DNA from 3 places in the Zafaria sp. Z1313 genome. Region 2 is predicted to be linked to each of the others. Evidence: riboswitches for the same ligand, from Rfam matches in the RefSeq annotation. Region 2 holds a riboswitch; each other region holds the start of a gene.
The links. A riboswitch is a leader RNA that binds a small molecule or an ion and turns the genes downstream of it on or off. The one in region 2 is predicted to bind S-adenosylmethionine.
Positions count from the first base shown of each region.

Region 1 (10,018 bases), on a different contig from region 2:
CGTCGGTGATCGGCACGGGGGTGTTCCCCACGCCCCACTTGCCGTGCAGCCGGTTGATGAGCCGGTTGGTCCCGCCGTAGCCGTCGGCACCCAGGACGATGTGGTCGCCCGGGGCGAGCAGCGCCCGCAGGAGGGCGTCCTCCGCGGCGATCCCCGAGGCGAACGCGAAGCCCGCGACGCCGCCCTCGAGCGCGGCGAGCTGCGCCTCGAAGCCGGCCCGCGTCGGGTTCGAGCCGCGCGAGTACTCGTGGCCCCCGCGCAGGACGTTGATCCCGTCCTGGACGAACGTGGAGGTCTGGTAGATCGGCGGGATGACCGCCCCCGTCAGCGGGTCCGGTTCCTGCCCGGCGTGGATCGCCGTCGTGTTGAAGCCCCGGTAGGCGCCCATCAGGCCACGCTCCCCTCGGCGACGAGCCCCGCCGCGGCGAAGGCCTGCGCGAGGTCGGCGGTCAGGTCCGCCGGCTCCTCGAGGCCCACCGAGAGCCGGATCGTCGCCTCGCCGATCCCGGCCGCGGCCCGCTGCGCCGGCGTGAGCCGGCAATGCGTCATCGCCGCCGGGTGGGCCACGAGCGAGCGCGTGTCCCCGAGGTTGGCGACGAGCTTGAAGAGCCGCAGCGCGTCGATGAAGCGCGCCACCGCCCCGGGGTCCCGCTCGGGGTCCACCGCGAGGTCGAACGAGAACACGGAGCCCGTGCCGTCCGGGAAGTCGCGCGCCGCGATCCCCTCCCCCGGGTGCCCGGGCACCGAGGGGTGGTGGACGCGGGCGACGGCGGGGTGCGCGTCGAGGAAGCGGGCGACGTCCACGGCGTTCCGCCCGTGGCGCTCGACCCGCAACCGCAGCGTCTCCGTCCCGCGCAGGATCTCGGCGGCGGCCGAGGGGGCCAACGCGGGGCCGAGGTCGTGCAGGTACTTGCTGCGCGCATAGGCCAGGTACGCGCCGCGGCCGTGCCGTTCCCAGAGGCTCGCCCCGCCGTAGCGGCTCCGCGGGCCCACGATCCGCGACCACTTGACCGGATCGGCGGCGAAGTCGAACGTCCCGCCGTCCACAAGGACGCCCGCGAGGGTGGTCCCGTGGCCGCCGAGGAACTTCGTCGCCGAGTGCACGACGACGTCGGCCCCGTGCTCGAACGGCCGGTAGAGGGCGGGGGTGGCGAGCGTGTTGTCCACGACCACGGGCACCCCGGCGGCGTGGGCCGTGCGCGCGATCGCCGGCAGGTCCGGCAGGGTCGCGAGCGGGTTCGTGATGGACTCGAGCAGCACGGCCCGGGTCCCGGGCCCGATCGCCGCCGCCCACGCCGCCGGGTCGTCCTGGTCCACGAAGTCCACGCCGTAGCCGAAGTCGGCGAAGGTATCCGTGAGCAGGTCCACCGTCCCCCCGTAGAGCTGGGACGACGCCGCGACGCGCCCGCCGCCCTCCCCGGCGCCGAGGAGCGCCAACAGGGCCGTGGCGACGGCGGACTGCCCGCTCGCCGTCGCCACCGCGCCCAGGCCGCCCTCGAGCGCGGCGACGCGCTCCTCGAGCACGGCCACGGTCGGGTTGCCCGTGCGCGTGTAGGTGAAGCCCGGGCGCGTCAGGGCGAACATGGCGCGCGCGCTCGCGTAGTCCTGGAACTCGTAGGCCGCGCTCTGGTGGATCGGCACGGCGACCGGGTAGTGCGGCCCCGCCGGCGCGTAGCCGGCGTGGATCTGGGTGGTGCTGCTCATCGTGGCGTCCCCGCACCGGCGAGCAGCCCGGTGCGCGCGGCCGCGGCCGCCTCGACGAGGTGGCGCAGCGACGCCGTCGTCTCCTCGTAGCCGCGGGTCTTCAGCCCGCAGTCCGGGTTGATCCACAGCTGGCCCGCCGGGACGCTCGCGAGCGCGGTCTCGATGAGGCCCGTGACCTCCTCGACGGAGGGAACGCGCGGGGAGTGGATGTCGTACACGCCCGGGCCGATCCCGCGGGAGTAGCCGAAGCCGGCCAGGTCGGCGACGACCTCCATGCGGGAGCGGGCGGCCTCGATGCTCGTCACGTCGGCGTTCAGGCCGTCGATCCCGCGGATGACCTCCCCGAACTCCGAGTAGCAGAGGTGCGTGTGGATCTGGGTGTCCGGGCGGACGCCCGAGGTGGCGAGGCGGAACGCGCCGACGGACCACGCGAGGTAGTCCTCCTGGTCCGCGGCGCGCAGCGGGAGCAGCTCGCGCAGTGCCGGCTCGTCGACCTGGATGATCGCGGTGCCGGCGGACTCGAGGTCGGCGATCTCGTCGCGCAGGGCCAGGGCCACCTGGTTCGCCGTCTCGCGCAGCGGCTGGTCGTCGCGGACGAACGACCACGCGAGGATCGTCACGGGACCGGTCAGCATGCCCTTGAGCGGCTTCGCGGTGAGCGACTGCGCGTAGCTCGTCCACGGCACCGTGAACGCCTCGGGGCGGGAGACGTCGCCCCAGAGGATCGACGGCCGAGTACAGCGCGATCCGTAGGACTGCACCCAGCCATGGGTCGTCGCCGCGAAGCCGTCGAAGTTCTCCGCGAAGTACTGCACCATGTCGTTGCGCTCCGGCTCCCCGTGGACGAGCACGTCGAGCCCGAGCTCCTCCTGCAGCGCCACGACGCGGGCGATCTCGGCCCGCAGGAAGCCGTCGTAGGCGGCCTCGTCGATCCGCCCGGCGCGGACGTCGGCGCGCGCCTTGCGCACCTCGCCCGTCTGCGGGAAGGAACCGATCGTGGTGGTCGGCAACACGGGCAGGCCGAGCCGGCGGCGCTGCGCCTCGGCCCGTTCCTCGGCGGGTGCGCGCTCCACGTCGGCGGCGGTCAGCGCCGATGTCCGGGACCGCACCTCCTCACGGCGCACGCCCTCGAACGCGGCGCGGGAGGCGATCGCGGCCGACGCCTCGGCGATCTCGCGCTCCACGCCGGCGGGCCCGGAGGCCAGGCCCGCGGCGAGGGTCCGCACCTCGGCGACCTTCTGGTCCGCGAACGCGAGCCAGGACGGCAGGTGCGCGGGCAGGGACTCCTCGGCGAAGACGTCGTGCGGGACGTGGAAGAGCGAGGTCGACGTCGCGACGGAGGCCCCGCCCGCCGCGCCCGAGAGCTCCTCGAGCAGGGTCAGGGACGCCGCGAGATCGTTGCGCCACACGTTGCGCCCGTCGACGATCCCGGCGACGAAGCGCGTGCCGCCCAGCGCGGCCAGCTCGGCCCCGGCCGGCCGCGCCCCGCGGACGAGGTCGGCGTGCACCGCCTCGACGCCCGCCTCGGCGAGCACGCGCAGGGCGCGCCCCGGCGCCTGCGGGTCCCCTGCCGTGCCGTAGCCCGTGGTGACGAACAGCGCGGGCCGGGCCCCGGCGTCGTCCGCGGCCAGCGCGCGGTAGGCGCGCTCGAGCGCCCCTCCCGGAACGGCGAGGGCGCCGCCGCGGTCGGTCGAGAGCGCCGGCTCGTCGAGCTGGACCCACTCGGCGCCGGCAGCGGCGAGGCCGGCGAGGATCCCGCGGTAGGCGGCCACGGCGTCGTCGAGCCGGTCCAGGGGGTCGAAGCCCTCCGGCGCGCCGTCCTCCGGCTTGGACAGCAGGAGGTAGGTCACGGGGCCCACGAGGACCGGGCGCAGCACGGAACCGGCGGCCGCGTGGCGCGCGATGGTCGAGCTCAGGCGGTGGGCGAGCGGCGCGAACGCGGTGTCCGGTCCGATCTCGGGGACGAGGTAGTGGTAGTTCGTGTCGAACCACTTGGTCAGCTCGAGCGGTGCCCGCTCGGCGTCGCCCCGGGCCAGGGTGAAGTAGCCGGCCGTGTCCACCGAACCGTCGGAGGCGGCGAGGTCGGCGAAGCGGCGCGGCAGGGCGCCGAGGGCCGCGGTCGTGTCGAGGACCTGGTCGTAGAGGGCGAAGTCGGCCGGGATCGAGGAGTCCTGCGCGTCCAGGCCGAGCTCGACGAGCCGCGCGACGGTGTCCTCCTGCAGCCGTTCGGCGGCCGCGTCCAGCCCGGCCTCGTCGAGGCGGCCGGCCCAATGGGCCTCGACGGCCTTCTTGAGCTCGCGGGCGGGGCCGATGCGGGGGTAGCCGAGGATGGTGGCTTCGGGGAAGCGGGGGGTGGTGGTCATGGTGTCCTCCTGGGTGGGGTTGGGTCAGAGTGCGGGGGCGAGGGCCCGGCCGGCGCCGGCGAGCCCGAGCTCGTGGACGACGTCAAGCGAGCCGAGGGGGTCGTTGAAGGTGTACAGGTGTAGTCCGGGGGCCCCGTCGTCGAACGCGGCGCGGGCGAGGGCGGCGGCCGCCTGGACGCCGATCGCACGCCGCTCGGCGTCGCTCCGGGCCCCCTCGAGGCGGGACAGCAGGGCCGCGTCGGGTGCGACGCCGGCGAGCGCGGAGAGGCGCAGGAGGCGCCGCACGCTGTTGACCGGCATGATGCCCGGCACGATCGGGATCGTCACGCCCGCGGCCCGGGCGGCCGCGACGAGCCCCGCGTACTGCGCGGGCTCGAAGTAGATCTGCGTGATCGCGAAGTTCGCCCCGGAGCGCTCCTTGGACAGGAGCACCTCGACGTCGTGCTGGAACGAGGGCGACTCGGGGTGGCGCGTGGGGTAGGCGGCGACGCCGATGGCCAGGCGGCCGGCCGCGAGCGTCGCGGAGCGGCGGTCCTCGACCTGCCGGATGAGCTCCACGAGGTAGCGGGCGAACGGCAGCTCGCCGCGGTCCCCGCCCGGATCGGCGGGCAGGTCCCCGCGCAGGGCCAGGACGCCGCGGACGCCGAGCCCCACGAGCCGGCTGACGAGCGCGTCGAGCGAGGCCCGCGTCTCCCCGACGCACGTCAAGTGGGCCAGGGGCCGCAGCCGTGTGTTCTCGATCAGGTGGGTGATGAGCTCGACCGAGGCGGCGCGGCGCTCGGCGGTGCCGTTGTACGTCACCGAGACGTAGTCGGGGGCCGTGGCGCGCAGCGCCTCGACGGCCTCCAGGACCGTCTCGCGGCTCGCGGCGTCCCGCGGCGGGTAGAGCTCGTAGGACAACGACGGCGGACTGGCCGTCAGGGGTTCGGACATGGTTCCTCCTCGCGGTATGCAAGGGAGTGCACCGCGGCTCCCGGCGGACGGCCGGGACGTGGATGCGTCTCCATCGCTTCTGGCGGTAGCACCGTTCCGGGACTCCGGGTGGTTGCTGCGGCGTCGTCGATCCAGATCTCTCGGCCGCTCTTGATGGGTTGGTGCATTCATCTAAGGCACACGGTGCCCCGGGCGGCAAGCACGGCCGCGGCGGGCGCTTCACAGTCCCGCATGTGTCCGGATGTGACGACCCGGCCCGCGCGGGCCGGGCCGTCGGCGCGTCATCCCCGGCGGATCCGGGTCACATGACGCGCGTGTGACGGGGAGCGTGGGGGAAGTAGTCTGTGGGGCATGGCTAAGCGAACTCCGGCGGAGCACGTCGAACTCATCAGGAACGGATACGTCTTCGAGGGCCCCTCCATGGGCCTCGGCGCCGCGGTCGTGGACGGCGCGGTCCACCCCGAGGCGCAGGTCCGCCTGCCGCTCGGGATGATGAACCGGCACGGCCTCGTGGCCGGGGCGACCGGCACGGGCAAGACCATCACCCTGCAGGTCATGGCCGAGCAGCTCAGCGAGAACGGGGTCCCCGTGTTCCTCGCGGATGTGAAAGGGGACCTCACGGGCCTGTCCACCCCCGGTGCCGGCGGCGAGAAGCTCCTGGCCCGCACGGCGGGCGTGGGCATGGACTGGTCGCCCGCGGACTTCCCGGTGGAGTACTACGCGCTCGGCGGCGACGGCACCGGCGTGCCGGTGCGCGCCACGGTCTCGGCGTTCGGGCCGCTGCTCCTGTCCCGCGTCATGGACCTGAACGAGACCCAGGAGTCGAGCCTCCAGCTCGTCTTCCACTACGCGGACCAGAAGGAGCTGGAGCTCTACGACCTCAAGGACCTCCGCGCCGTCGTCCAGCACTTGACCTCGGATGCGGGCAAGGCGGAGCTGGCCGAGCTCGGCGGGCTCTCCAAGGCCACGGCGGGCGTGATCCTGCGCGAGCTCGTCACGCTCGAGGCCCAGGGCCTGGACCGCTTCTTCGGCGAGCCCGAGTTCGACACGGCGGAGCTGCTGCGCACGGCCCCCGACGGCCGCGGCGTGATCTCCTGCCTCGAGCTGCCGACGCTCCTGCAGAAGCCGCTCGTGTTCTCCACCTTCCTCATGTGGCTCCTCGCGGACCTCTTCGCCGAGCTCCCGGAGGTCGGCGATCCGGAGAAGCCCAAGCTCGTCTTCTTCCTCGACGAGGCCCACTTGCTCTTCCGCGGCGCGTCCAAGGCCTTCCTCGAATCCATCACGACGACGGTGCGCCTGATCCGGTCCAAGGGCGTGGGCGTGTTCTTCGTGACGCAGACGCCGAAGGACGTCCCGGCCGACGTCCTGGGCCAGCTCGCGAACCGCGTGCAGCACGCCTTGCGCGCCTTCACGCCGGACGACGCCAAGGCCCTCAAGGCGACCGTCTCGACGTTCCCCGTGAGCGACTACGACCTCAGCGCGGCGCTCACGCAGGCGGGCACGGGCGAGGCGATCGTGACGGTCATGAACGAGAAGGGCGCACCGACCCCGGTCGCGTGGACGCGGATGTGGTCCCCGCGCTCCACGATGGGCGCGTCGGAGGCCTCCGTCGTCGAGCGCGTCGTCGCGGAGTCGGCCCTCCTGCAGGTCTACGGCACGCCCGTGGACCGCGAGTCGGCCTTCGAGAAGCTCAAGGGCGCGGCCGGGACCCCTGGTACGACGCCGGAGCCCTCCTCACCGGCCACCGGCGGCTCGGTCGCGGGGCACGTCCCGGGACGCGGGCAGAGCCAGGCGGACATCGACGCCGAGGCCCGGCGCATCGAGGAGGAGATCCTGGGCCGTCCCAGCACGCTGCCGCCGACGACGCCAGGCCGGGCCCCGTCGTCGTCCCCGAAGCCTGCTCCCGCCCCTGCCCCGGCGCCCTCCCGGGTCCCGGAACAGAACCCCGTCATGGACTTCGCGCTGCAGGCCGCCGGGGCCCTCGGCAAGGAGTTCATGCGCGGCATGTTCGGCACCAAGCGCCGCCGCCGGTAACGTGGAGGTGTGAATTCCGGATCCCCCCTCGTCAAGGTCGTCGCCGCATGGCTCTCGGCCGTGATGATCGTGGCCGTCGGCGTCGGGGTCGCCATCACGCAGGTCAACCAGCGCGTGTTCGGCCCGCAGCGGGTCGTCATGGACTACTTCGGGCACCTGCAGGCCGGCGAGGGCGCACTCGCGCTCGGGATGCTCGGCACCGGCTCGCCGGACGGCAACGCCCTGCTCGTGGACGGCGACGGGCTCCGCGCCGCGACGTCCGCGATCGAGGACTTCGAGGTCGAATCGCTCGAGCGCGCCGCGGGCGGCGACGCGACCGTGACCACGGCCTACTCCGTGGACGGCCGGCGCTACCAGACGCAGTTCCGCCTCGAGCACGCCGGGACGGAATGGCTCTTCTTCGACCGGTGGCGGCTCGTCTCCCCCGGCCCCCAGGTCCTGCGCGTCACCGCCGACACCACCAATGAGTTCACGGTCAACGGCCTCGCCTCCCCGCTCGCCGACGGCGCCCAGGACCTCCCCGTCCTGCTGCCCGCCGTCGTCACCGCCAGCTACGAGGAGAAGTACTTCGAGGCCGCGGAGGAACGCCGGATCGTGAACTCGCCGTCGGGCGTGCGGACGCCCCTCGGCCTCGTCACGCGCCCCACGCAGGCGCTCACGGACGACATCTCGGCCGAGCTCAAGGCCTATCTGGACCGCTGCGCCGAGCAGCAGGTGCTCAAGCCGGCGGCCTGCCCGCTCAGCTACGACACGAACGCGCGCGTCGAGGCCTCCACGATCAACTGGGACATCGTGGGCTATCCCAAGGTCGAGGTCGCGGCGCACGAGGGCGGCTGGGTGCTGAACCCGCTCGAGGTCGGCACGCGCATCACGCTCGTCGAGCAGGACCTCATGACGGGCCTCAAGGAGGAGCGCAGCGTGGAGGCCGGCTTCGGCTTCACGGCGTCGTTGTCCGTGGGGACTGATTCCCTGCGGGTCGTCCCGCAGCCGGTCGACCAGTAGCCGGTCGCCCCTCGGCCGATCCGTCCACGGGGGACGTCCCCGCGGGACCGGGCCCCGGCGTCGTCCGCATCCTCCGGCGCACCAGGACGAGCGCCCAGATCCCGGCGACGAGCGCGATCCCGCCGCCGACGCCGACGGACCAGCGCGCCCCGAACGCCTCCCCGACCCACCCCACGAGCGGAGCCCCGATGGGCGTCCCGCCCTGGATGACGGCCATGTAGAGGGCCAGGACGCGCCCCCGGAACCGCGGCTCGACCGAGAGCTGGATCGAGGTGTTGCAGCTGTTGAGGAACGTCAGCGAGGCCAGGCCGACCGGGATCAGCAGGGCGGCGTACCACCAGAACGAAGGCATGAGGCTCGCGGCGATCGTGAAGACGCCGAAGAGGACCGCCCCGCCGAGCAGGTAGCGCAGGCGGAAGCGTCCGCGGCGGGCCGCCCACAGGGCCCCGGCCAGGGTGCCGACGGCCATCACGGTGCCGAGCAGGCCGTAGGCCTCGGGTCCCTCGCGGAACACTTCCGTGGCCATCATGGCGTTGGTGAGCTGGAAGTTCAGTCCGAACGTGCCGATGATGCCCGCGAGGACGAGGATCATCACGAGGTCGGGGCGGCCCTTGACGTAGCGGACGCCCTCGAGGATCTGGTGCCGTCCCCGCGGTGCCCGGGCCGAAGGGCGCAGCGCCGCGACGTCCATGCGGCCGATCGCGAGCAGGACCGCTGCGAAGCTCGCGGCGTTGACGAGGAACGCGGGGGCCGTGCCGATCCAGGCGATGACGAGTCCCGCGACGCCGGGGCCGGCCAGACGGGCGAGGTTGAAGGAGGCGCTGTTGAGGGCGACGGCGTTGGGCAGCTGGCCCGCGTCGACCACTTCGGAGACGAACGCCTGGCGGGCCGGGGCGTCGAACGCGCTGGCCAGGCCGAGGGCCGTGGCGATGGCGTAGACGTGCCAGAGCTCCGCCGTGCCCGTGAGCACGAGCAGGCCCAGGACCAGGGCGCACAGGCCCATCGCCGTCTGGGTAGCCATGAGCAACCGGCGCTTGTCGTGCCGGTCGGCGATGAGCCCGGCGTAGGGGCCGAGCAGGAGGATGGGCAGGAACTGCAGGCCGGTCGTGATGCCGACGGCGGTCCCGGAGTGGTCCGTCAGGACCGTGAGCACGAGCCAGTCCTGGGCGACGCGCTGCATCCACGTGCCGATGTTGGAGACCAGGGCACCCGTGGCCCAGAGGCGGTAGTTGGGCACGGCGAGGGAGCTGAACATGCTGCTCACTGGGCGCTCATCCCCTGCAGGAGCGCGGCGGCGCGGGCCAGGACGGCGCGGTCCCCGTCGTCGAGCTCGTCGACGCGCCGGTGCAGCCAGGCGGTGCGCTGTCGGCGCGCCCGGTCGAGCACCTCACGGCCGGCCTCGGTGAGGGCGGCGAGGACCTGCCGGCCGTCCTCGGGATGGGCATGCCGTTCGATGAAGCCGTCGGCCTCGAGGAGCTTGATGATGCGGGTCATCGAGGGGGCCTGCACGCGTTCGCGGGCGGCGAGGGCGCCCGGGGTGGCGGGGCCGCGTTCGAGGGCAGCGAGGACGGAGTAGCGGCCCGCCGTGAGCAGATCGCCGCTCGCCTCGATGCGCAGGCGCCGGGACGTGCGCATCACGGCGATGCGCAGTGCGACGGCGAGGTCCTCCCCCGCGGGTCCGTCGCCCGGGTCTGGGATGGGGTTCCTGCTGGATTCCGTGCGGGAGTCGGAGTTCCCCCCGTCGGGTGTGGGATCTGGTGTCGTGCCTGAAGTCATGTCGGGCCTGGTTTCGTTCGTGGTTCGCGCGTCTGGTTTCGGGCTTCACTAGTTACTTAGCAATGCTAATCATATGCCCGCCTGGTGCTCCCGCGCCATGACGGCACTCACTCCGGCGCGAAGGGCTGGGCCCGGTCCCGGGCCGGGGCGGGGGGGGTGTCAAGTTTTCCGTGTAAGGGACCGGTCGGTGATCCGCTCTACCGGGT
Region 1 is NZ_JBNWUK010000003.1:1,350-11,367, reverse strand. It holds gene ACQ3I4_RS04790 (cystathionine gamma-synthase) at 1-388, opposite strand, end outside; gene ACQ3I4_RS04785 (O-acetylhomoserine aminocarboxypropyltransferase/cysteine synthase family protein) at 388-1,704, opposite strand; gene metE (5-methyltetrahydropteroyltriglutamate--homocysteine S-methyltransferase) at 1,701-4,067, opposite strand; gene ACQ3I4_RS04775 (methylenetetrahydrofolate reductase) at 4,092-5,000, opposite strand; SAM riboswitch class I at 5,068-5,160, opposite strand; gene ACQ3I4_RS04770 (helicase HerA-like domain-containing protein) at 5,352-7,034, shown strand; gene ACQ3I4_RS04765 (hypothetical protein) at 7,044-8,036, shown strand; gene ACQ3I4_RS04760 (MFS transporter) at 7,972-9,291, opposite strand; gene ACQ3I4_RS04755 (MarR family winged helix-turn-helix transcriptional regulator) at 9,297-9,812, opposite strand.
Region 1: linked by a shared signal. The riboswitch ahead of ACQ3I4_RS04775 (methylenetetrahydrofolate reductase) and the one ahead of ACQ3I4_RS08420 (OsmC family protein) in region 2 are both predicted to bind S-adenosylmethionine.

Region 2 (10,018 bases):
GGCAACCCGGTGAGCCGGCCCTCGGCGAGCGCCATGAACCCGGCGCCGCCCTCGTGCCGGGCCACGACGGTGCGGATCGGCGAATCGTGCAGCCCGTCGAGCACGTCCAGGAAGCTCTCGCCCGGCAGCGAATACACGCGCTGCACGCCGTGGGCTTCGAGCTGGCGGACGATCAGGTGGCCGGCGGAGGTCGGCATGCGGGGTCCTTTCGGGGACATCGGGGAGAACGGCGGCGGTGGCGGAACCGATGGCCGCCAGACGGAACCGGCGCGCGCCCGGGGCGCGCGCCGGCGTCGTCCTAGTGCTTGAAGCCGGGCAGGTCCACGCTCATGCGCGGGGCGATCGAGCCGGCGACGGCGGTGAACAGGCCGAGGAAGGCGAGCATCGCGGCGGCGGGCCACCAGTGCCCGCCCGCGGCGGCGACGAAGCCGGTCGCGGCGAGCGGGATGAAGCCGGAGACCATGCCCGCGACGTTCTGGGCGAAGCCGACCCCGGTGTAGCGGGTCCGGGCCGGGAAGAGGCCGGTCAGGACCGTGCCGGACGCGGCGTAGGGGAAGGACAGCGTGGAGACGGCCAGGACCATGCCGCCGATCACGAGGGCGTCGACGCCCGTCTCGAGCATGAGGAACGCCGGGATCGCGGCGATCGCGGAGGCGATGCCGCCGTAGATGATCACCTTGGAGGCGCCGAAGCGTTCCGCGAGGCGGCCGCCCGCGATCAGGACGGGGATCTCGACGATCGCCGCGATGACCGTGCCCGCCAGCATCAGGGAGGCGCTGTAGCCCAGGATCTGCGTGCCGTAGTAGACCACGAACGCCGTGACCAGGTAGAAGCCGCCGACGCCGAGCAGGGCCGCGGCCATGCCGATGATGATGTGCTTCCAGCTTTCGCGCAGCACGGTGCGGACCGGGGCGTGCTCCGTCTGCTCCTGCTCCTGGAGTTCGAGGAACACGGGCGACTCGTCGAGGCGCGAGCGGATGTAGAGGGCAATCAGGAGCATCGGGAACGCCGCGAGGAACGGGATGCGCCAGCCGAAGGAATCGAAGGACTCCTGGGAGAAGAACAGCGTCATCAGGAAGAAGCCGCCGGAGGAGAAGATCGTGCCGATCGGGGAGCCGATCTGCGGCAGGGCGGCGTAGCGCGCCCGGCGCTGCAGCGGGGCGTTCTCCACGACGATCGTCATGGCGCCGGACCATTCGCCGCCGACGAACAGGCCCTGGGCGATCCGCAGCAGGACCAGCAGGACGGGGGCGGCGATGCCGATCGCGGCGTAGGTGGGCAGCAGGCCGATGAAGCCCGTGATGATGCCGATGCCGACGATCGTGACCATGAGCGTCTTGCGGCGGCCGATCTTGTCGCCCATCGCGCCGAAGATCATGCCGCCGATCGGGCGGGCCACGAGGCCCACACCGAAGGTGGCGAAGGAGGCCATCGCGGCGGCGGTGGCGTTCTCGTTGGTGAAGTACTGGACGTTGAAGACCAGGGCGGCCGCGGCGCTGAAGAGGAAGAAGTCGTACCACTCCATCGCGGTGCCGACGAGGGCGCCGACCGCGACCTTGGTGGCCTCCTTGTCCGTGATGGTCCGGGTGGCCCCGGCCTCGAGGTTGGTCTGGGTCATGCTGTGCCTCCGCAAGGGGTGCTGGTGGGGAAGGGGAACGAGTGGGGATCGGAACGGGAGGGATCCTGCGTCCAGCATTCCACTGTGAGGGCCGTCACGGGGCTTGGTTTCGCCCCGGAAATGACGCACGATGGTGTGCAAAAGCACAATTTGTGCCCATGTGACCCCTCGAAAGGCATCACGTTCTGTGGATGGACACAACAAGGAGCTCGACCGACGCTGGGACGCCCTGCTCGACCGGCTCTCCGTCGACGCGCTGACCGAGGCGTTCCTCGAGCGCGTCCTGGGCCTCTCCGACTACTCCGAAGCGCTCCTGCCCGTCGCGGAGATCCGCCGCACGGGCACGGGGTCGTTCGCCGCGCTCATCGAGAGCCTGCGCCCGGACCCCGATTCGGCCCGGCTTTCCGAGGTCCTCGCGGGGATCGCCGCCGACGTCGGGGTCTCCCGCGCGCGGGCCGGCATCCCGGTGGAGTCGCTCATGACCGCGATCCGGCTCGACTTCTCCGTGTTGTGGGGCGCGCTGACCGCGATCGCCGGCCCCGGGGACGCGCCGCTGCTCGTGGGCCGGGCGGACCTCGTGTGGGACGTCGTCGACAGCTACGCGAGCCAGACCCAGGGCGTCTACATGGCCGAGCGGACGCGGATGGCCCAGGAGGAGTCCTCCGTCAAGCAGGGCCTCGTCGCCGCGCTGTTCGGCCCCTCGCTCGCCCCGCCCGGGCAGCTCGAACGCGTCGCCGACGGCCTCGGCCTCGATCCCGACGCCGCCCTGGCCGTGGCCGTCGCTGCCGGGGAGGACGCGGCCGGGCTCCGCGTCGCCCTCGCGCTGGCCGCCCGGCGCGGGCTCGAGGTGTTCACGCATCCCTTCGCCGACGCGCTCGCGGCGTTCTGGGTGCCCGGGCCGGGCCGCGGGGCCGCCGGGCAGGAGGCGCTCGAGCGGGTCCTGGGCCTGCGCTGCGGGCTGGTCCCGTCCGTGGAGGGCCTCGCCGGCCTGTGGTCGGCGGCGCGGCTGGCCCGCGAGCTCGCCCTCTTGACGACTCCGGACGACACCGCCGCGCTCACCCCCTTCACCGCCTGGGCGCGTCTGGCCAGGGTGCGCCTCGGCGAGGCCGGGCTGGGCGCCGATTCCGACGTCGTGCTGGCCTTGGCGGGCTGCGGCGAGGTGGAGCGGGTCCGGCTCCGCGAGGCCGTCGGCGCCTACCTCGAAACGGGGAGCGTCTCCGCGTCGGCCGTGCGGCTCTTCTGCCACCGCAACACCCTCATGAACCGGCTGCGGCGCTTCACCGAGCTGACCGGCATCGACCCGACGATCCCCCGCGACGCGGCGCGGCTCGTCGTCGCCTGGTCCTAGCCAGGGGCCGGGCTATCCGGCGGGGGTCCCGGGGTAGAGGAGCACCCGCCCGTCGACGACCTCGACCTTATGCGTCCTGACCCCGGTCGTGGCCGGCAGGCACAGCGCGGCCCCGTCGGCGAAGGAGAACTTCGCGGCGTGGACGGGGCACTCGACGCAGTCGTCCTCGATCCAGCCCTCGGCGAGCGAGGCGGTCTCGTGCGTGCACTCGTCGTCGAGGGCGTAGAAGTCGCCGGACTCGGTGTGGAACACGGCGATGTCGTTCCCCGTGGGGTTGTCCTGGCCCTCGATGACGATCGCCTCGCCCTCGGGGATCTCGTCCACGGACCCGACGTTCATCGGCTCGGCCATCTCTGCTCCTTCACGCTGCCCGTCCGGGGTCCCGGCGGGTTCCCCTCCATCCCACACCGCAGGGGGCCGCGGCGGCAAACCGGGCCCCCTGGTGCCGCGCGCGGGATGCCGCGGCGGCGCGGGACGTGGACGACGCCGGAGCTAGCCCCTCGCGTCCCGGTGCGGCTCCGCCACGTGGCGGGCCGGGGACGCGGCGCCCGCGGAAGCCGGGGCGGCCGCGACGGGCGGGGTCGCGCCCTCGTCTTCCCCGCCGGCGCCGCCCTGCGGGGTGTCATGCAGGTGGCCGAGCTGGCCCTCGCCGAGGGACTCGGCCGGCAGATCGCGCTCGATCTTGGTCGCGAGCGGGTCCTCCGTGACGAACGCCAGGGCGAGCGCCGCGAGGAGCGCGAGCGGCGCGATCCACAGGAACAGCGGCACGAGGGCCTCGTTGTAGGACGCGACGATGAGCTCCCGCACGGGCTCCGGCAGGGAGGCGACGAGCGCGGGGGTCAGCGAGTTGCCGCCGTCGCCCGCACCGGCCCCGGCCGGCATCTTCTCGACGAGGAGCTCCTTGAGCCGGCTGGCGAAGAGCGAGCCGACGACGGCCGAGCCCAGGGTCGCGCCGACCTGGCGGAAGTAGTTCTGCCCGGCCGTCGCGGTGCCGACCATCGAGAGGTGGAAGGAGTTCTGCGCCACGAGGGTCAGCAGCTGCATGCTCGCGCCGAGGCCGATGCCCATGACGGCGAGGTACGCGCAGATCAGGGCGACCGGGGCGTCCGCGTGGATCGTGGAGAGCAGGACCAGGCCCAGCGCGGTGACGAGCGTTCCCGTGATCATGACGGCCTTGTACCGGCCCGTGACCGAGACGCGGCGGCCGACGAGGACCGAGGTGACCAGGAGGCCCCCCATCATGGGGATCATGAGCAGGCCGGCCTCGGTGGGGCCGAAGCCCGTGACCATCTGCAGGTAGGTCGGCATGTAGCCGATCGCCCCGAACATGGCGATGCCGGTCATGAGCCCGGCGACCGTGGTCAGGTTGAAGTTGCGGTTGCGGAAGAGGGCCAGCGGCAGGACGGGTTCGGCGGCGCGCGACTCGACCCACACGAACAGGGCGCCGGCGACGGCGGCCGCGGCGAAGAGGCCGAGGATCGTCGGGGAATCCCACGCGTAGGTCCCGCCGCCCCACGTGCCGGCGAGGACGAGTGCGCTCGTCGCGACGGCGAGGAGCGCCATGCCGAGGTAGTCGATCCGGCCGCGCTGGGCGGCGGAGGGGCGCGGGATGTGCAGCAGGAAGACGGCGGCGAGGACGGCGAGCACGCCGAGCGGGATGTTCATCCAGAACGTCCAGCGCCAGCCCGGGCCCTCCGTGAGCCAGCCGCCGAGCAGTGGTCCGGCGACGGAGGAGAAGGCGAACACGCCGCCCATGATGCCCATGTACTTCCCGCGCTCGCGGGCGGGGACGACGTCGGCGATGATCGCCTGCGAGAGGATCATGAGCCCGCCGCCGCCGATGCCCTGGATGGCCCGGCCGAGGATGAGCACGTTCATGTCCTGGGCGAGGGCGCCGATCACGGAGCCGCCGATGAACACGATGATCGCGAAGAGCAGGAGCGGCTTGCGGCCGAACATGTCGCCGAGCTTGCCGTAGACGGGCATCATCACGGTCGAGGCCAGGATGAAGGCCGTGATGACCCAGGCCATGTGCTCGACGCCGTGCAGCTCGCCGACGATCGTCGGCAGGGCCGCGGCGAGCACGGTCTGGTTGAGGGAGGCGAGCAGCATGGTGACCATGAGGCCGCCGAAGAGCAGGACGAGGTGGTTCTTGCGGTCCGCCTCGGGGGCGGGCGGCTGCGCGGTGGTGCCGGGCGTGGTGGTGGAAGTGGTCATGGCCGGGGACGCAGGACCTTTCTGAAGACGTCGGTGGATTCGCCGAGGTGGGCGCCGAGCTCTTCGAGCGGGGCGCCGGGGAACTGGCGGTAGGTGAAGCGGACGATCGTGGCGGCGGCCATGAGCAGCGCGCGGCGGGCCGCGGGGTCCTCGCCGAGCTCGGCGGAGACGGTGGCCGGGTCCTCGCTGAGGCGGTCGTTGACGGCCGAGTCCACGAGGACCTCGGCGTCGTTGAGGTGCTGGACCACGCGCCCGCGCAGCTCGGGGTAGCGGCCGACGAGCTCCTTGCGGCGCTCGAAGCGGCTCCCATCGCCGACCACGGTGGACAGGACCTCCGCCATGAGCCGCACGGTGCGCTCGAGCAGCTCGGCGTCCGAGGCGCGGAAGCGCTCGATGAACTCCTGCCGGAGCTCGGGGGCGCGCATCCCGAGGACGGCGTCCTCCTTGGAGGGGAAGTAGTTGAAGAACGTGCGCTTGGAGATGCCGGCGCGGCGGGCGATCGAATCGACCGTGGCGGCGGCGAGGCCGTCCTCGAGGGCGAGGGCCGAGGCCGCCTCGTGGACGGCCCGCCAGGTCTCGAGGCGGTTGCGCTCGCGCAGGCTCAGGGGTGAATCATGCATGGGTACAGTTTATGCACCAGTGCAATCTTTGCACAACTGCAGGCCACGTGACCTTGGCCGCCTCCCGTGACGGCGGATGACGAGGTGACCCCGCGTGACGGAAGTCCTTGCCGCGGCCCGGGCCGGAGCGTGAGACTCGTGGCCAGGAATCAAGAGACCCGGCCTGAAGGCCCTGGCCGGTCGGGCGGCAACCCTCCTCGCTGTAGCGGGGTGCCCCAGGTGACGATTCGACGCCCGCCGCGGCGGCGGGCGTAAGTACGGCGCACGCGCCCGCATGCGCCACGACGCGAAGGGCAGGACCCAACATGACCTCCACCACAGAACAGGCTGCGGGCACCGGCCAGCAGTCTCCCACCGGATCCGCCACCCCGAGGACCACCGACCTCGACGCCGAGCGCGCCCGCCGCCTCGACGACGCCGCGTCCTTCTGGGCGGGCCGCATCGGCGAGGACACGGCCAACGCGAAGGCCGTCTACCGCGCCCACGGCGTCTCGGAGCGCTCCGTCGCCACGCGCGTCACGGCGGGCCGCCACGAGTTCGTCGTCGACGAGCCCGCCGCGCTGGCCGGCGACGATTCGGACGCGAGCCCCGTCGAGTACGCCCTCGGCGCGCTCGTGTCCTGCCAGGTCGTGGTCTACCGGCTCTACGCGCACCAGCTCGGCGTCGCGATCGACTCGCTCGAGATCACGGCGGAGGGCGACCTCGACGTCCGCGGGATCTTCGGCGCCGATCCGGACACGCGCCCCGGCTTCACGGCGGTGCGCCTGACCGTTCACCTCAACGGGCCGGAAACCCCCGAGCGCTACGAGGAGCTGCACCAGGTCGTCGACGCGCGCTGCCCGGTGCTGGACCTCTTCGCCCGGCCGACCCCCGTCAGCGTCGAGCTCGCGGTCAACGCCGACTGAGGCCGGCCCGAGCGGCCGCGGCGGGCCGGACGACGGCGGGACCCTACGGCAGCGGGCGCCCCCGGGCCGCGGTCCACAAGCGGTACCAGTCCACGGCCCCCATGGCCGCGGCGGCCCGCTCCGCGCCGGCGCACGCGGCGATCCGCGCCGGGTTCGTGGTGCCGATGACCGGGCGGATCCGGGCCGGGTGGCGCATGAGCCATCCCAGCACCACGGCCTCGGGCGCGCAGCCGAGGCCGTCGGCGAGTTCCCGGACGACGCCGGACGCCTCCTCCTCGGGCGACGCCGCCCCGCTCCCGGGGCGGGGCGCGGCACCCGGGCCGGGCTCCGGCGTCGTACTCCTGCCCGAGTAGCGCCCCTGGGCCAGCGCGCCCCACGCCTGCAGCTCCACGCCCTCCGCGCGGCAGTACTCGATCGTGCCCTCGGGGAAGGAGAGCGCCCCGCCCTCGGGGTGGTTGACGAGGACCTGGGACTCGAGCCAATCGCGCCGGTGCAGGCCCATCTCGAGCTGGTTGACCGCCGGCGCCTCGCCGAGCGCGTCCTGGAGCGCGCGCATCTGGGCCGCCGACATGTTCGAGACGCCGAGCCGGCCGACCTTGCCGGCGTCCCGCAGCCCGGCGAACGCGGCCGCGACGTCCTCCATCGGGGTCAGCGGGTCCGGGCGGTGGATCAGCAGCGCGTCGAGCCGTTCGATCCCGAGCCGGCGCAGGATGTCCTCGACGCGGGCCGTGAGGACGGCGGGCGAGGAGTCGTAGCGGCCGCCCGACCCGTCGGGGCCCGCGAGCACGATCCCGCACTTGGACTGCAGCTCGATATCGTCCCGCAGGCCGGGCCGCTCCGCGAGGACCCGGCCGAAGACCTCTTCCGCCTTGCCGCGCGTGTAGATGTCGGCGTGGTCGAAGAGGGTGATGCCCGCTTCGAGGGCCGCGTCGACCGCGGCGTGGGCGGTGGCCAGGTCGCCGGCGTCCGGCGGCGCGTCGTCCCACCCGCCGCCGAGTCCCATGCAGCCGAACACCAATCGCGATCCGTCACCCGCCATCCCCCCACGTTATCCACTCCCGGGCGGTGATGGGCCGCTCATACAACGGAAATCGGGATCGTGATGCGGGGCCGGGGCGGCGGGCCTCAGCCGTAGACGAGCGTGCGGAGCAGGTGCGTCGCGACGCCGATCGCCGCCCCGGCCGCCACCTGGCCGGGGGTGTGCGCCCGCAGGACGAGGCGCGACCAGCCCACCGCGGCCGCCGCCGCGAGCCCGGCGACCCCCACGGCCGGCACGGGCCCCAGGAACTGCAGCGCCACGTAGACCGCGACGGCCGTGTGCACGGAGACCTTGTAGAACGCGTTCGCGACGAGGCACAGCACGAGCCCCGTGAAGATCCCGCCGAGATCGAGGAACAACGCGTCCGGCGCGTCCATGAGGCGCAGCGTCCACACCCCGCCGAGGATCGAGAAGCCGGAGGTCAGGAACGGCCAGTAGCGCTGCCGCCGCTTGGGGATGTGCCGGCTCGAGACGACGCCGCCGCGGGCGAACCACAGCACCCCGAGGAAGGGCAGCACCGTGGTGAACAGGACCGCGACGAGGGCGTGCGGCCAGCCGATGCCCGGCACGACGAGGGGCCGGCTCAGCAGGTACGCGGTCGCGACGACGGCGGGCGCATACAGCTCGCTGATCCACCAGGCCGCGCGCTCCGCCGTCGTCCGCTCCATGCCCACCATGCTAGGCGGGCCCCGGACGCCCGGCGCCCCGTGCCACGATGGGGGCATGGCCACCCGCTTGCTGATCGTCGCCGACACCCACCTGCCCCTGCGCGCCCGCGGACTGCACCCGGAGCTCTGGGAGCGGATCGAGGACGCCGACGTGGTCCTGCATGCCGGTGACTGGGTCGACGAGGCCACGCTCGACGCCTTCGAGGCGCGCTCGCGGCGCCTGATCGGCGTGTGGGGGAACAACGACGGGCCCGGCCTGCGCGCGCGGCTGCCGGAGACGGCGCGCTTCGAGCTCGACGGCGTCCGCTTCGCGATGACCCACGAGACGGGGCCGGCGCGCGGGCGGGAGGCGCGCTGCGCGCAGCGGTTCCCGGACGCCGATGTCCTGGTGTTCGGGCACAGCCACATCCCGTGGGACACGGTCGCGGAGACGGGCCTGCGCCTGCTCAATCCCGGCTCCCCGACCGACCGCCGCCGCCAGCCTGCCTGCACCTACCTCCGGGCGGTCGCCGACGCGGGCGCGCTGCGGGACGTCGAGATCGTGCCGGTGGACCGGCTCTAGTCCCGGGGCGCCGGGGGACGGGCGGGGCGGCGGAGGACGACGCCGGGGCTAGAGTCCCAGCGCATCCGCCTCGCGCTCGGCGAGCCGGGAGAAGAGCGCGTCGGCCGGGTCGAAGGTGCCGACGAAATGGCCGTTGAGCTCGAGCTGGACGGCGCCGACCATCCTCGCGAACGCCGCTGCGAGATCGAGCACGGCATCGGGGTCGCGCTCCACGCCGACGGCGTCGGCGAAGACGTCGAGCTGCCCGGCCAGCCCATCCGCCGCCCCTCCCGGCAACCGGGCGCCCGGACCCCGGACCGCCGGGGCGCAGAAGGCGCGGACCACGCGGGCCGCGGGTTCGATCGTGTTGCCGGGGGCCCGGTAGCCGGGGATCGCCGAGCCGTAGACCAGCGCGAATCGATGCGGCTGCTCCCGGGCCCAGGAACGGAAGGCGCCGGTGACGGCCGACCACCGAACGCGATGCGGGGCGCGCATGGAGCCGGCCGCCTCGAGGGACGCGGCGAGGTCGTTGTAGGCGTCGACAATGAGGGCGGTGATGAGCTCGTCGCGGCTCGGGAAGTAGCGGTAGATGGCGCTGGAGACCAGGTTCAGCTCGCGGGCGATCGCCCGGAGCGAGAGATCGGCGGCCCCGGACTCGGCGAGCTGCCCGAGGGCGAGCTCCTTGATCCGGGCGATGTTGTCGGCGCGGGCGCGCTGCCGCGGCGTGGGTCCCTGGGGCATGGAGACAGCTTGCCATATTCGGGATCACCGGTCACTTAAGTGAGCACCGCTCTTGCAATTCGCCGACGCCGGGTGGACACTCGAACCATCAATAGAGAGCAGCGCTCACAGAAAGGGCAGTCCATGCGCCGCCATCTCACTCCGGACCGCACGACCGCGGCGTTCTACGCCGCGTCCGGCCTGGCCTTCATCCTCTATCCGGCGTTGCGCCCCTACGGCCCCGAGGCCGGACCCGAGGGCGCCGCGGACTTCGCCTCGACGGCCTGGCTCGCGTCCCACGCGCTGGGCATGGCCGGCTTCACGCTGTTGGCCTTCGGGCTC
Region 2 is NZ_JBNWUK010000006.1:148,834-158,851, reverse strand. It holds gene ACQ3I4_RS08450 (thiamine pyrophosphate-binding protein) at 1-197, opposite strand, end outside; gene ACQ3I4_RS08445 (MFS transporter) at 299-1,618, opposite strand; gene ACQ3I4_RS08440 (helix-turn-helix domain-containing protein) at 1,806-2,966, shown strand; gene ACQ3I4_RS08435 (bifunctional 3-phenylpropionate/cinnamic acid dioxygenase ferredoxin subunit) at 2,979-3,317, opposite strand; gene ACQ3I4_RS08430 (MDR family MFS transporter) at 3,459-5,183, opposite strand; gene ACQ3I4_RS08425 (TetR/AcrR family transcriptional regulator) at 5,180-5,803, opposite strand; SAM riboswitch class IV at 5,951-6,067, shown strand; gene ACQ3I4_RS08420 (OsmC family protein) at 6,109-6,708, shown strand; gene ACQ3I4_RS08415 (aldo/keto reductase) at 6,752-7,747, opposite strand; gene ACQ3I4_RS08410 (phosphatase PAP2 family protein) at 7,834-8,415, opposite strand; gene ACQ3I4_RS08405 (metallophosphoesterase family protein) at 8,471-8,977, shown strand; gene ACQ3I4_RS08400 (TetR/AcrR family transcriptional regulator) at 9,026-9,697, opposite strand; gene ACQ3I4_RS08395 (hypothetical protein) at 9,821-10,018, shown strand, end outside.

Region 3 (10,018 bases), on a different contig from region 2:
CGCCTACGCCAACCTGGCGATCCGCGGGCGCCTGCTGCGGCAGATCCACGAGGAGCAGGTCGGCCCCGCGATCGAGCTCAAGCCCGACCTCGTGAGCATCTGCGCCGGCGGCAACGACGTGATCCGGCCCAATGGCGACCCCGACGCGCTCGCGGCCGAGATGGACGTCCTCATCGGCGACCTCGCGGCCACCGGGGCCACTGTCGTCCTGTTCAACGGCCCCGACATCGGCACGACCCCCGTCTTGAACACCCGGCGCGGGCGCGTGGCCATCTACAACGAGAACCTGCGCACCGTGGCAGCGCGGCACGACGCCGTGGTCGCCGACCTCTGGTCCCTCGGCGAGCTGCACCACCCGGCCATGTGGGCCGAGGACCGGCTGCACTTCTCGGCGCTGGGCCACCACACGATCGCCGCGATGTTCCTGGACACCCTCAACGTGGCGCACGAGCTCGAGCCCCTGCAGGTCAAGCCCGTGGTGCCGAAGCCCTGGCGCGAGGCCCGCCGCGAGGACCTCGTCTGGGCCAGGACCCACTTGACCCCCTGGGTCCTGCGCCGCCTGCGCGGCCGCTCCAGCGGCGACGGGGTCACCGCCAAGCGCCCGCTCGCCTCCCCGCTTTCGACGGGCACGGTGGGCGCCGGCGATCCCGAGCGGCAGCACGGGGAAGGCTAGGCGCGGGACGCACGCCCGGCCCCGCCGGGTGGAGGGGTCCGGGGCCCGGCCGCTCCCGCGGCTCAGCCGGCGAAGACCGTGGCGCGCAGCGGCGCGTCGAGCTGCGTGATGTCCGTGAGGAAGCCGTCATGCCCGATCGGCGAGTCGATGGCGTGGACCGGCGGACGGCCCGGCAGGAGCGCCGCGAGGCGCTCCGACTGCTCCGGCCAGTACAACCGGTCGCTCGTCACCGCGGCGATGAAGAAGCGGGTCGAATCCAGACGCGCGAGCGCCGCCTCCACGCCGCCCCGGCCGCGGCCGACGTCGTGGCTCATGAGCGCCTCGGTCAGGACCAGGTAGCTGTTGGCGTCGAAGCGCGCCGCGAGCTTGTCCGCCTGGTGGTCCAGGTAGCTCTCCACCTGGTAGCGCCCGCGTTCGGACGTCGCCGAACCGAGCGGGCTCTCCCCGGGCTGCGCGGCGCGGCCGAAGCGCGACTCGAGCTCGGGCTCGGAACGGTAGGTGACGTGCGCGATCCGGCGGGCGATGCCGAGCCCGCCGACCGGACCCCGCGCCCCCTGGGCGGTACCGCCCGGGTCGGCCCCGGCGTCGTAGTAGTCCCCGCCGGCGAAGCCGGGATCCAGCCGGATCGCCGCCGACTGCGCCTGGGCGAACGCGATCTGCTCGGCGCTCGCCTGCGCCGTCGCGGCGACCACGACGCAATGCCCGACGCGGTGCGGGAACTCGGCCGCCCACTCGAGGGCGCGCGCGCCACCCATCGAACCGCCGACCACGGCATGCCAGCGGTCGATTCCGAGCTCGTCGGCGAGCCGGGCCTCCAGCCGTACGGAGTCCCGGATCGTCGTGAACGGGAAGCGCGAGCCCCAGGGGACGCCGTCGGCATCGGGCGACGAGGGCCCGGTGCTGCCGTAGCAGCCGCCGACCATGTTGGCGGCGACGACGAAGTACCGCTCCGTGTCGATGGTCCGACCCGGGCCGATGAAGCCGTCCCACCACCCGGGTTCCGCCCCGTCCCCGCGCGCCACGTGGGTGTCCCCCGTCAGGGCGTGCTGCAGCAGGACCGCGTTCGATGCGTCGGCGTTGAGCCTCCCCCACGTCTCGTAGGCGAGGTCCACGGCGGGCAGGAACCCCCCGGTCTCGAAGGCGAAGGCGCCCGTGCGCAGCACGCGCAGGATGCCGTCGCCGGAGGGCACGCCGGACGGGGCGGCCGCCTGGCCGCCCCGTCCGATCGTGCCGCGTGCGGTGTCGACGTCGATGCTCACTTCACCGCTTCGAGGTCGGCGGCCGGAGCGTCGGCGGCGGAGGCCGCCGCGAAGCCGCCCTCCAGGTCCGCGATGATGTCGTCCACGTGCTCGATGCCCACGGCGATCCGGACCAGGCCGGGCGTGACGCCGGCCGAGCGGCGTTCCTGCTCGGTCAGCTGCGCGTGCGTGGTCGACGCCGGGTGGATGGCCAGGGAGCGCACGTCGCCGATGTTGGCGACGTGGGAGTGCAGCTGCAGCCCGTCGATGAAGGCCTGGCCCGCGGCGGCACCGCCGGCCAGTTCGAACGCGATCACGGCTCCCGTGCCGCGCGGACCGTACTTGCGTCCGCGCTCGAACCACGGGCTCGAGGGCAGCCCCGCATAGGCGACCGACACGACGTCGGAACGCGCCTCGAGCCACTCGGCGACCTTCTGGGCGTTGGCGACGTGGCGCTCGACCCGCAGGCTCAGGGTCTCGAGGCCCTGCGCGATCAGGAAGGCGTTGAAGGGCGCCACCGAGGAACCGAGGTCGCGCAGCAACTGCACGCGGGCCTTGAGGATGTAGGCGAGGTTGGCCCCGAGGATCCCGTCCACGCCGAGGTCGCGGGCGAAGACCAGTCCGTTGTAGGACTCGTCCGGGGTGTTGAAGCCCGGGAACCGCTCCGGATCCGCGGCGTAGTCGAAGCGGCCGGCGTCCACGATCACGCCGGCGATCGCCGTGCCGTGGCCGCCGAGGTACTTGGTCGCCGAGTGGATGACGACGTCGGCGCCCCACTCGATCGGGCGGACCAGGTACGGGGTGGACAGCGTGTTGTCCACGAGCAGCGGCACGCCGGCCTCGTGGGCCGCCGCGCTCACGCCCTCGATGTCCAGCACGTCCTGGCGCGGATTGGAGACGACTTCCCCGAAGAAGGCCTTGGTGTTGGGCTTGACGGCGTCGCGCCACAGCCCCAGGTCGTCCGGGTCGGCGACGAAGGTGACTTCGACGCCGAGGCGGGCGAGCGTGTGCTTGAGCAGGTTCTGCGTCCCGCCATAGAGGCTCGGGCTGGCCACGATGTGGTCGCCGGCGCCCGCGACGTTCAGGATCGCGAACGTCGTCGCGGCCTGCCCCGAGGACAGGAGCAGCGCGCCGACGCCGCCCTCGAGGTCCGCGATGCGGTTCTCCACGGCCTCCTGCGTGGGGTTGCCGATGCGCGTGTAGATCGGTTCGAGCTCGGCCAGCGCGAAGCGGGCCGCGGCGCTCTCGGCGCTCGGGAAGACGAACGAGGTGGTCTGGTAGATCGGCAGGGCCCGGGCGCCCGTGGCCGCGTCCGGACTCTGGCCGGCGTGGATCTGGCGCGTCTCGAAGTTCCAGTGGTTGGACATGGTGGCTTCCCTTCCATCGAAGGGCCGTTCCCCCGTCCGGCGGCCGTGCCTGCCGACGGGGTCGTGACCCGCGCTTGCCGGGCATCGGGATTGATGCTCGGCCCGGTCCTCACCCGGGGCACCCCACCGCGAGTGGAGGGTTGCCGGCCAGCAAACCGGGGTTTAGCGCTGGCACTCATGACCTGGGATCCAGTCTGGCCCGGGAGCGGGCGGGGCCGCAAGCGGCGCCGCGCGAATATGACGCGGCGTGAAAGCGGACGCGCCTCCGCGGCCGCCACAAGCAAGGGGAGCCTAAGTCGAGACCCACATCACAAAGTGCCATCATGAACCCATGATGAGGTTGGACCATGTTTCATATGCGTGCGGACAGGACGGTCTGGCGGCCACGGCGGCCAGGATCGAAGAACAGCTGGGGCTTGAATCGGTCAAGGGCGGTGTCCATCCGCGGTTCGGGACGCGGAACGTGATCTTCCCGCTCGAGAACAAGCAGTACCTCGAGGTCGTCGAGGTCCTGAACCATCCGGCCTCGGACAAGGCCCCGTTCGGGCAGGCCGTGAGGGCCCGCTCGGAAATGGGCGGCGGCTGGATGGGCTGGTGCGTGGCGGTGGAGGACCTCGCCCCCTTCGAGGAGCGGCTCGGACGCGCCTCGGTCCCCGGCAATCGCAAGTTCCCCGACGGCCGCGAGCTCACGTGGCAGCAGATCGGCATCAAGGGCCTGATCGCCGACCCGCAGGTGCCCTACATGCTGCGCTGGGACGACGGCACCGAGGAGCTGCACCCCTCCAAGGCGCTGGATCCGGCCGGCCGGATCAGCCGCATCGCGATCGCCGGTTCCGTCGAACGCGTCCGCGAGTGGCTCGGCACGCCGGAGAAGAACCCGCTCGAGGGAGTGGACGTCGAGTGGCAGGCCCCGAACGGCACCCCCGGCATCCTGTCCGTGACCTTCGAGACGCCGAACGGCCCGGTCACCCTCTAGCCCACGGCCCGCAAGGCGGGCCCGCTAGGAACCGATGCCGATCGCGGGCCCCAGGAGCGCGTATCCGACGAACCCGGCCGAGTCCAGGAGCGCGTGGGCGATCACGAGCGGCATGACCCGGCCGTAGCGGTGGTAGAACCAGCCGAAGGCGAGTCCCATGAGGGCGTTGCCGATGAACGGCCCGAACCCCTGGTAGAGGTGGTAGCTGCCGCGGAACAGCGCGCTGGCGACGATGACGGCCCAGGGGCCCCAGCCGATCCGGCGCAACACGTGGAAGAGGAAGCCGACGACGACGACCTCCTCGAGGATCCCGTGGCGCACCGCGGAGAGGACGAGCACGGGGATGGTCCACCAGAACGGATCCAGGGCCGCGGGGACGATCGCCGTGGTGATGCCCAGGGCCCGGCCCGCCGCGTAGACGCCGAGCGTGCCGACGCCGATCGCCCCGAACAGGAGCAGGCCCCAGCCGGCGTCGGGCCACGGGCGGCGGCCATCGAAGCCGAACAGCCGGAAGCCGTTGCGTCCGGCCTGGTGCAGGAAGAAGAAGACGAGCGCGACGGGTACGAGCGAGAAGCCGATGTCGAGGAGCTGGTACGTCAGGTCGAAGTACTGCCGGTCGTTCAGGCTCGTGTTCATGCGCGTCGTCTGCTGCGCGAGCGGCTCCCGGGACAGCTTGTCCAGCAGGTTCACAACGGCGTAGACGGCGGACTGGCCGAGCGAGAGGGCCAGGACCAGAAGCAGCTGGGCCCGCAGCATGTTCCGCTCGGTGCCCACGGCGGGCGGCTCGGGGTGCTTCATGGTCACCCAGCCTACGGCCCCTGCGGCCCCGGGGCGGCACCGAGCTCCCCCCTGCGCCGGAAGCGGTGGCCCCCGGGCACGGAACAGCCCGGCGGCTCCGCGTGGTGGCGCGCTTCCGCCGGGCTGTCCGTGGCCCGTGGCCGGTGGTGCCTGCTAGGCCAGGGCCGCGACCGCGGCGTCGTAGTCCGGTTCCTGGCCGGTCTCGGGGACGAGCTCGGTGTGCAGCACGGTGCGGTCCGCATCCAGGACGACGACGGAGCGCGCGTGCAGGCCCGCCAGCGGGCCGTCGATCAGCGTGGTGCCGTAGTCCTGCCCGAACGCGGAGCGGAAGGTGGAACCGGCCACGACATTCTCGATGCCCTCGGCGCCGCAGAAGCGGGACAGGGCGAACGGCAGGTCGGCGGAGACGCACACGACGGCGGTGTTCTCGAGCGAGGCGGCGAGTTCGTTGAAGCGGCGCACGCTCGCGGCGCAGACGCCCGTGTCGATGCTCGGGAAGATGTTCAGGACGACCCGGCGCCCGGCCAGGTCCTCGCTGCTCAGCGCGGACAGGTCCGCGGCGGTGAGCTCGAAGCCCGGGGCGGTGGTGCCGGCGGTCGGAAGCTCGCCGATGGTCTGGACGGGGGTTCCCCTGAATGCGGTGGTTGCCATGACTCCTGTCTATCACGGACGGCCCGGCGTCACGGTCCGTGCTACGCGCCGCCCTGCGCCGCGTCGGCGGCCGGCCGCTCGTCGTCGGCCGCGTCCTCGGCCACGACGACCTCGTAGCCGGCGCCCTCGAGCAGCGCACGCTGTGCCTCGTCCAGGTCGGCGTCGGTCACGACGTGGCCGAACCGCGCGCCCTCGAGCGAGACGAACGCGCGCCGGCCGATCTTGGAGGAATCCGCGACGACGTAGGCGCGGGCCGCCCGGGCCGCCATGAGCGAGTTGACCGCCGCTTCGGCCTCGTCGTGGACCGTCGGGCCCTCCGCGTCGATCCCGCCGACGCCGATGAAGGCCAGGTCCAGGCTGACGCGCTGCAGCGACTGCTCGGCAAAGGAGCCCACGAGCTCGTACGAGCTGGGGTTGAGCACGCCGCCCGTGGCCATGACCTTGACGTGGCTGCGGACCGCGAGCGTCGTGGCGATGTTGACCGAGTTCGTGACCACCGTGATGCCGGGCTGCCCGGAGGGATCGGCGAGGTCCTCCCGCAGGCCGAGGTGCGTCGCGATCGCGCTGCACGTCGTGCCGCCGGTCAGCCCGATGCTCATCCCCGGTGACACGAGCGAGCCGGCGAAGGCCGCGATCGCCCGCTTGCGTCCGGCCGCCGCGTCCCGCGTGTACTTCCCGGGCAGGTCGAAGGAGAGGGTGTTCGTCGTCGCCCCGCCGTGCGTGCGGGTCAGGAGGCGCTGCGCGGCGAGGGAGTCGAGGTCGCGCCGGGCCGTCGCGGGCGAGATACCGAGCCGATCGACGACGTCGCCGACTTCCAGCTGGCCCTCCTCCGCGAGGAGGTTGAGGATCTCCCTCAGGCGTTCACTGCGTTGCATTCCCGCTCCTTGTCGCTCCCGCGCCCACCGCGCGCCGCCCTAGCAGCATATCTAGCGGGCGGCCGGCACGGCGCGGTCCGCGCCGGCGAAGAGCGTCAGGAGCCGCGCGGCCTCCGCGGACATCGCGCGGCGGCCCTCGGCGAGGTACTTGCGCGAGTCGACGAGTGCCGGGTGGGCGTCGAGGTGCGCGCGGACGGCCTCGGTGAAGAAGCGGTTCAGATGCGTGGAGACGTTGATCTTGCGCATGCCCGCCGCGATGACCGCGGAAATCACCTCGTCGGGACGCCGGAGAAGCCGTGCAGCACGAGCGGGACGTCCAGCGCGGCGTCGAGCCGGGCGATGAGCTCCAGGTCCAGAGAGGCGCTGCGCTCGAGCATCGCGTGGGAGGAGCCGACGGCCACGGCGAGCGCGTCCACTCCGGTCTGCTCGGCGAAGGCCGCCGCCTCCCCCGGGTCGGTCCGCACCCCCGGCGCATGGGCTCCGTCCTTGCCCCCGACCTTGCCCAGCTCGGCCTCGACGTACACGCCGCGCTCGTGCGCGTAGGCGACGACGCGGCGCGTCGCGGCGACGTTGTCGGCGTAGTCGAGGTGGGCGCCGTCGTACATCACGGAGCCGAAGCCGAGGTCGACGGCGGCGAGCGCGAGCTCCTCGCTCTCGGCGTGGTCGAGGTGGACGGCGACGGGCACGGTCGCGCCGCGGGCGGCCGCGAGGCACGCGGCGGCGATGGGCTCGAGCGCACCGTGGTACTTCACGCAGTTCTCCGAGATCTGCAGGATGACCGGCAGCCGGGCCTCCTCGGCGGCGGCCACGAGCGCATCGGCCGTCTCGAGGTGGATCACGTTGAACGCGCCCTGGCAGCGGCGCGCGGCGACGGCGGCGGACCAGGAGGCCGCGCGACGCAGGAGCCGTTCCGGACTCGCGTCCGGCTCGAGCAGTCCCGCGGCGATGGCGGCGACCGCGGCGTCGCCGGCCCCCGTGGGGTTGCCGCTCAGCGGGGCGGGCAACCGCGCGGAGATCCACCGGCCGGGCGCGGCGGCGTCGAACACGGCGAGCCCGTCCTCGCCCGAGCTCGCGAACACGCAGCGGGCCCCGAGCTCCAGGAGCGCGGCCGCGGCCGTGGGCAGGTCCGGCGCCCCGGTGGCCTCGAGGAGCTCGTGGTGGTTCGGCTTGAGCACGTCGGCGCCGGCCCGCGCCGCGGCCAGGAGCGCGGGTCCCGAGGTGTCGACCATGACCGGGGCCCGGCGGCCCTGGCCTCGGCGACGAGCCACGGGTGGAAGTCCCGGGGCGCGTCCTGCGGCAGGCTTCCGGAAGCGACGACGACGGACGCCCCGGCCAGCAGGGTCCCGGCCGCGTCGCGCAGTCGCGACCACTCGGCCGCCTCGAGCGCCGGGCCGCGCTCGTTGAAGACCGCTGTCCGCCCGTCCGGCTGCACGAGCGCGAAGCTGCGCCGCGTCGTGCCGGCGACCGGGACGAGGTGGTGCGGGATGCCGCTCGACTCGAGTTCCGCGGCAAAGGCCGCGCCGACGGGCCCTACACACGTGGCCAGCGCCGTGACGGGCACGCCCTGCGCGTGCAGGACGCGGGCCACGTTGAGCCCCTTGCCGCCGGCCCGCGAGGCCGGGGCGTCGACGCGGTGCGTCCCATCCGGATCGATCCCGTCCACCTGATAGGTCTCGTCGAGGGCCGGGTTGGCGGTGACCGTGAGGATCATGACCGCGCCGCGGCGATCCGCGGCTTGCGGTGGAAGGACAATCGGGCCCCGACGGCGTCGCGGAGCGGGGCGATCAGCGCGTCGCCCGCCTCGGCGAGGCCGCCGCGCGCTCGATGACGTCCCGGGCGCCGCCGACGGGGGTCCCGGCGGCCTCGGAGTAGCGCCGGGCAATGGCCGCGTCGGCCGGCGCGGCCCCCGCGCCGTCCCGGCCCACGCCGAGGGCGAGCTCCGCCTCGGCGGCGGCACCGACGTCGTCCCCCAGGCCGACCGGGAGCCCCAGCGCCGCCCCCAAGCGGTACCGGAACGGGAAGTCCCGCCAGCCGAGGTTCGCGGAATAGACACCGGTTCCCGCCGCCTCGTCCACGATCCCGCACAGCACGACACCGGCCGAGCGCAGCCCCCCGGTCCCGCGCTCGGCTGTGAGGCGTGCGAGGGCCTCGACGACGGCGCCGCCGGGATCGGAGGCGTCGCGGGGCGTGGGCGTCCGGGCGACGTCGATGAGCCGCCCGTCGGCGTCGGCAAGGGCGGACTTGATGTCCGTGCCCCCGACGTCGAAGAGCAGGTGGCGTGCCGCCGGATGCGGTCGCGGGGTCGTGGTCATGGCGTGGTCGCGCGGACGGGGCCTCAGGCCCGCCCGGGCTCCAGGATGACGGAGCGCGTCAGGTTGCGTTGCGGGGGGGCGTCCGGGTCCAGGCCGCGGGCGCGCGCCCGGTCGAGGGTCGTCTTGTGCACGCGGGCCAGGGTGGCGAGCGGGTGCCCGCCGTCGGCGCGGTAGGTGGCACCGGTCGCGGCGACGTCGGCGTCGAGGCCTTCCGGCGCCTCGCCGAAGACCCACGTGACGCGGCCGGGCGCGGCGTCGAGGAGCTCCCGGGGAGTCTCCTCGGACACGGCGGCGCGGGCGTCCTCGACGGCGGCCGACAGGTCGATGCCGACGCTCGTGAGCAGGTAGGCCAGGGCGGTCGTGGCGAAGCGCGTCTGGACGACCGACCGCTCGTCCGCGTACGGCAGTTCGACGACGGAGCCGGCGAGCGTCGTGATCGGCGAGCTCGTGTCGCCCACGATCGCGACGGTGGGGATCGCCGGGTCGATGCGGCGCAGCAGCTCGAGGACCTCGGTCGTGGTCCCGGAGCGCGTGATGGCGACGACGGCGTCGTAGCCGCGCCCGTCGATGAGCGCCTCGGAGGCGGCGAAGGCGTCCGTGACGCCGCGGCCGGCGGTTTCCCGGGCGACGGCGTAGGCCTGGGCCTTGAACCACGAGGTGCCGCAGCCGACGAGCGCGATGCGGGCCCCGTCGGCCGGCAACAGGGACTCGGCACGCGACTGCTCGATGGCCCGCTGCCAGAGCCCCGGCTGGCTCGTGAGCTCGCGCTCCATGTGGGCTCCCAGCCCGGTGGCTGCGTCGAGTCGTTCGCTCGTGGTCACGATGCAGTCCCTTTCACGGGGCCTTGAGGCCGCGTGCATCACATCGTGACTCAATGATTACTTCTGATTGTTTCCCTTGTCTAGTCGTCAAAAACAATCGACGGTGGGGCGATGGTGCCGCGCAGGATTCAGCGCAGGCGCACGCCGTCCTTCCAGACCGCGGCCGTCGACGGCATGCCGGGGCGGTAGGCCAGGTGGATCGCCGCGGGGGCCTCGAGCAGGTGCAGGTCCGCGCGCTTGCCGACCTCGAGGCTGCCCGTCTCCGCCTCGACCCCGAGCGCGAGCGCGCCGCCGTAGGTGGCCGCGG
Region 3 is NZ_JBNWUK010000001.1:309,193-319,210, reverse strand. It holds gene ACQ3I4_RS01425 (SGNH/GDSL hydrolase family protein) at 1-673, shown strand, start outside; gene metX (homoserine O-acetyltransferase MetX) at 736-1,899, opposite strand; gene ACQ3I4_RS01415 (bifunctional o-acetylhomoserine/o-acetylserine sulfhydrylase) at 1,929-3,278, opposite strand; SAM riboswitch class IV at 3,344-3,461, opposite strand; gene ACQ3I4_RS01410 (VOC family protein) at 3,610-4,254, shown strand; gene ACQ3I4_RS01405 (CPBP family intramembrane glutamic endopeptidase) at 4,279-5,052, opposite strand; gene tpx (thiol peroxidase) at 5,206-5,703, opposite strand; gene ACQ3I4_RS01395 (DeoR/GlpR family DNA-binding transcription regulator) at 5,745-6,578, opposite strand; partial or broken gene ACQ3I4_RS01390 (class II fructose-bisphosphate aldolase) at 6,630-7,480, opposite strand; partial or broken gene ACQ3I4_RS01385 (PfkB family carbohydrate kinase) at 7,502-7,807, opposite strand; partial or broken gene ACQ3I4_RS01380 (PfkB family carbohydrate kinase) at 7,918-8,289, opposite strand; gene ACQ3I4_RS01375 (ROK family protein) at 8,363-8,890, opposite strand; gene ACQ3I4_RS01370 (SIS domain-containing protein) at 8,914-9,663, opposite strand; gene hutI (imidazolonepropionase) at 9,840-10,018, opposite strand, start outside.
Region 3: linked by a shared signal. The riboswitch ahead of ACQ3I4_RS01415 (bifunctional o-acetylhomoserine/o-acetylserine sulfhydrylase) and the one ahead of ACQ3I4_RS08420 (OsmC family protein) in region 2 are both predicted to bind S-adenosylmethionine.